2 regions of the Listeria sp. MAN/IMW/UF464 genome follow, and region 2 is predicted to be linked to the other one. Evidence: a T-box and tRNA genes for the amino acid it is inferred to sense, from the RefSeq annotation. Region 2 holds a T-box; the other holds one or more tRNA genes.
What was found. The T-box of region 2 lies ahead of glyQ (glycine--tRNA ligase subunit alpha). A T-box ahead of a tRNA ligase gene usually reads a tRNA of that ligase, here a tRNA-Gly.
Positions count from the first base shown of each region.

Region 1: it encodes a tRNA-Gly, which carries the amino acid that the T-box ahead of glyQ (glycine--tRNA ligase subunit alpha) is inferred to sense. The anticodon was not compared.

Region 1 covers NZ_JBZWZP010000001.1:726,285-728,691, forward strand. Annotated here, with positions in the region: gene queG (tRNA epoxyqueuosine(34) reductase QueG) at 1-1,079, opposite strand, end outside; tRNA gene AC4PG0_RS03725 (tRNA-Gly) at 1,180-1,250, opposite strand; gene AC4PG0_RS03730 (hypothetical protein) at 1,473-1,616, shown strand; gene gltA (glycosyltransferase GltA) at 1,630-2,407, shown strand, end outside.
Region 2 covers NZ_JBZWZP010000001.1:242,984-245,390, reverse strand. Annotated here, with positions in the region: gene glyS (glycine--tRNA ligase subunit beta) at 1-165, opposite strand, end outside; gene glyQ (glycine--tRNA ligase subunit alpha) at 158-1,048, opposite strand; T-box leader at 1,115-1,288, opposite strand; gene recO (DNA repair protein RecO) at 1,329-2,096, opposite strand; gene AC4PG0_RS01235 (DUF4352 domain-containing protein) at 2,234-2,407, shown strand, end outside.

The DNA.
Region 1 (2,407 bases), 480 kb from region 2:
TTTTGGACAGCTTCTTCAGCTTGTTCCCCGCCGATTTTACGTAAGGCCCATCCAGCGGTTCCGCGAATGACTGGCCTCGGATCATTTTCCAAGCAATCAATTAAGTCTGGTACTGCGGTTTTATCTTTATAACGAGCTAAAATAATTATCGCATTTCGTTGGATTGGCTTTTTCCCGCGCCATGAACCAGCCATATCGCCAAACTGCTCTTTGAAAGCGCGATTTGAAATATGTAGCAGTGGCTTTAACTCGGGACGAACAAGTTCCGGGTCCGGCTCCATTTCCTCATGAAAATGAAAATCATGACCGCGATTATATGGACAAACTACCTGACAAGTATCACAGCCATACAAACGATTATGCAATACTTCGCGATATTTTTCATCTAGAAAGTCTTTTGTTTGGGTGAGGTAGCTTAAACATATTTTCGGATTCATTTTCCCTTCACCTAACAAGGAACCTGTTGGACAAGCTTTTACACATTGGTTGCAGCTGCCACACAAGTCGCTAGCAGGCGTATCTGGTTCAAAAGGAATATTGGTTATCATTTCCCCTAAATAAACCCAAGAGCCGTACTCTGGCGTTATAAGCAGCGTGTTTTTCCCGCGCCAACCAATGCCAGCTCGTTCTGCCACAGCCACATCCGATAATTCACCGGTATCTACCATAGATTTCATTCGTACATCAGGCAAACGTTCACTTAAAAATTGTTCCAGTAGAGCTAATTTTTCTCGTAAAACAGTATGGTAATCGATGCCCCACGAAGCTCTAGCAAAAACGCCACGTCTTGCTTCTTTTTTGCTGGTAGGCGCTTCTTTTAATTTAGATGGGTAAGCAAGCGCAATAGCAATAATCGACTGGGGTTCTTTGAAAATAAGCTCTGGATAAACACGCTCATCAATAACCGGATGCTCAAACCCTGTAAAAAGATCTAACGCTTCAGCTTCTAATAACCGTTCCTTTAAAAATAAAAAAGGGTCTGCTGTCGTAAAACCAATTTTTTGAATTCCAATTTCATGTGCATAAGCAATTAGCTCTTCTTTTAGCGCTGCGTAATTTGATTCTGGCTTCACTATCATCATTCCCCCTTTCCTTATTTTCAGGCAATAAAATAAACGCAATGCTTCGCTTAGAAAGGTCGAAACACTGCGTTGATAACAGGATTTATAAAAAATATAAAGCGGGTGATGGGAATCGAACCCACGACAACAGCTTGGAAGGCTGTAGTTTTACCACTAAACTACACCCGCACAGTAAGTAGTTCTTAGTGTTTTAACAACTTTTATATAATACCATTCTATGTTAGTTTTGACAAGACTTTTTCTGGAATTTCTTTGTAAAAAATAAAATCCTACTATATTTATGATTTTCAAGGCTTTTTACTAACTTGCTTATATGCTGTGAAATAAATATTGATTCTCTCCCTTAAGTAGTAAAGCTTCTGAACCAAATGTGGTAAAATGGATGAAGAAATGGTAAAGAGATCGCTTGCTTTAAGTGGCATTGTCCCACTTTTTTCAAACGACGATACTACTTCTAGTGCATCACAAACTATAGAAGTAAGAACAACAGGGATAAATGGTACTAGTGGCGGGACGCTTTATCAACTTAATTAAGGATGTGTGAAATATGGAAAAAAATATTGAATACTCCTGTATAGTCCCTGTTTTTAACGAAGAAGAAGTTCTACTAAAAACATACGGGAGACTTACAGAGGTCATGCAGACACTTGACGGTCCCTACGAAATTATTTTTGTAAATGATGGTAGTCGTGATTTAACGAAGAGTATGTTGCAAAAATTAAGTGTGGAAGATAGTTGTGTAAAAGCAATCCATTTTTCGAGAAATTTTGGGCATCAGATTGCTATTACTGCTGGCGCCAATTATGCGCATGGTAAAGCAGTTATTGTTATCGACGCAGATTTACAAGATCCCCCTGAGTTAATTATTGAAATGGTAGAGAAATGGAAAGAAGGCTACCAAGTTGTTTACGCCCAACGTCTGAAACGAAAAGGGGAAACTTTCTTCAAAAAACAAAGTGCTTCTCTCTTTTACCGTATTTTAACTAAATTAACGGATATTAATATTCCGGTTGATACTGGTGACTTCCGACTCATGGATGCGCAAGTTTGTCGAGAGCTAGCTGGATTACATGAAAAAAATCCTTTTGTTCGCGGGCAAGTTAGTTGGCTTGGATTTAAGCAAACAGCTCTTCACTATGAACGCGATGAACGCGCGGCTGGAGAAACAAAATATCCACTCAAAAAAATGATTAAATTATCTATAGACGGAATTACATCATTTTCTTATCGTCCATTAAAACTCGCAAGTTACCTTGGGGTTTTAACAGCTTTCATTGGTTTTATTTACTTAATTATTGTGCTTTTCCAACGGTTCTTTACTGATA
Region 2 (2,407 bases):
GACAGTTAAACGTCTTGGTGTAGAATAAGTTTTAATTTCTTTAAATTCGATTTGGTTGTCTTTTAACCAATCTGTTACTCGTTTTTCCAGTTGTAATACAGAGCTAGTCACATACTTCGCTGGCATTTCTTCTAAACCAATTTCTAATAAAAAGTCTTTACTCATGACGTTTTCCTCCCTCTTCTTTGACTAATGGGAAGCCAAGTTTTTCTCGTGATTCATAAAATGTTTTGGCGATACGTCTTGCTAAATTTCTGATACGACCGATATACTGTGCGCGTTCAGTTACTGAAACAACGCCGCGAGCATCTAGTAAGTTAAAGGTATGCGAACATTTTAATACATAGTCATACGCTGGGAAAACTAGTCCTTCTTGCATTTGACGAGCTGCTTCTCTTTCATATGTGTCAAAAAGAGTTAATAGCATATCTGTATTAGAAGTTTCAAAGGCATATTTGGAGTTTTCGAATTCTGCTTGGAAGAAAATATCGCGATAGCTAATACCTTCTGTCCATTCTAAATCAAATACATTTTCTTTATCTTGAATATAACTTGCTAAACGTTCCACACCATAAGTAATTTCAGATGTAACTGGGAAACATTCTAAGCCGCCTACTTGTTGGAAATAAGTAAATTGAGTGATTTCCATCCCATCTAACCATACTTCCCATCCAAGTCCTGCGCATCCTAACGAAGGGTTTTCCCAGTTATCTTCCACAAAACGAATATCATGTTCTAACGGGTTAATTCCTAATTTTTCTAATGAGCCAAGGTAAAGCTCTTGAATGTTGTCAGGAGAAGGTTTCATCACTACTTGGAATTGATGATGTTGGAATAATCTGTTTGGATTTTCTCCGTAACGGCCATCTGCTGGACGACGAGAAGGCTCCACATAACCTGCTTTCCAAGGTTCTGGACCAATTGCTTTTAAGAAAGTATAAGGGCTCATTGTACCAGCACCTTTTTCCACATCATACGATTGCAACATAATACAACCTTGTTCGGACCAATAATCTTGTAACGTTCTAATCATTGTTTGTAAATTCATTGCTTCCACCTCCAAAATAATTCAGCCAATATAAAAACTCTCGTCTCTATATGCTGATTTAAAGCATATAGGGACGAGAGTTATCTCGCGGTTCCACCCTATTTGGAATTTAAACAATTCCCACCTTGATTTCGCTGTACTCCAGAACGCCTTCACAAAAAGTTAAATATTCGGCTCACACCACACCCGAACTCGCTAAAAATAGAGCTTTTTGTTACTATTTTCCTTCAATGTACCTATTAGTTGATATATTAAAAGATACTGTATTTTTGCGAAAAAGTCAATCATCGCTATCTTTTTTTAACATATTTTCCCATTTATCCATATCACGTAAAAATTTCCTGCTTTTTAAATATAAACCAGAATATTCGTCGTAATAAGTATCAATAGCTTTTTGGAGCCATTCTTTTGTTTCTTGTTTCACATCAATATTGCCTAATCGGTCTAATTGAAATATAAAAAATAGCCTTAAAAGTTTTACTACATTTTCCGGTAAATGCATCCGGTAGCGGTCTTTATCAAAGCAGCGATGGCAAATAATTCCGTTACTTCTTGTTGAAAAATCAAAATGTCCTGTCGTCTCCCCGCAAATAGCGCATTTATCCATAGTTGGGTAAAGTCCTAACACAGGTAACATTTTCATTTCATAAATTTGGGTTAGAATTTGCGGATCATATCCTTCATCAATGTCACGTAAAATTTGAAAAGTTAGCTCATATAAATATGGATTTGGTTGGCGTTCTTCGGTTGCTTTATCCAATAACTCGCATACATAAGTGGCATAAGCCGTCATAAAAATATCTTGTTGAATGGAAGAAAAATTTTCGATAACTTCTCCTTGTTGAAGCGTACCAAGCCCGTTTCCTCCAAAAAAAGTGAAGTATCCATTTGTAAATAATTGTGTTACAGCAGCTAATCTACTTTTGGTTTTTTTTGCGCCACGAGCAACCACACCAATTTTTCCAAATTCACGCGTATACATGCGGACTATTTTATCTGATTCACGATAACTCGTCTGTCGTATCACGATTCCTTCGCATTTTTCCATGTGGCAACCCTCCTTTTTCATTCTTTTTATTATAACATTTTCTAAACGATTGTGTCTTTTTATATTTTTTGCTATCTTTCCGCGACTTGCTATTGTAAAATAGAGAAAAAGGCAAGAAAGAAAGGATTTTTTATTCTATGGATATGTTACTTATATTATTGATCAGCTTGTTTATACTCACATTCATAGGTGTAGTTGTGGGAATTATTTTGCTTATTGTTAGAAAGGAAAGATGGGCCGGCATTATTGTCGCTGGATTATCATTTGGTATTGGTTTTTATGTATTGTTAGCTGGGTTAAACTTAGCAACA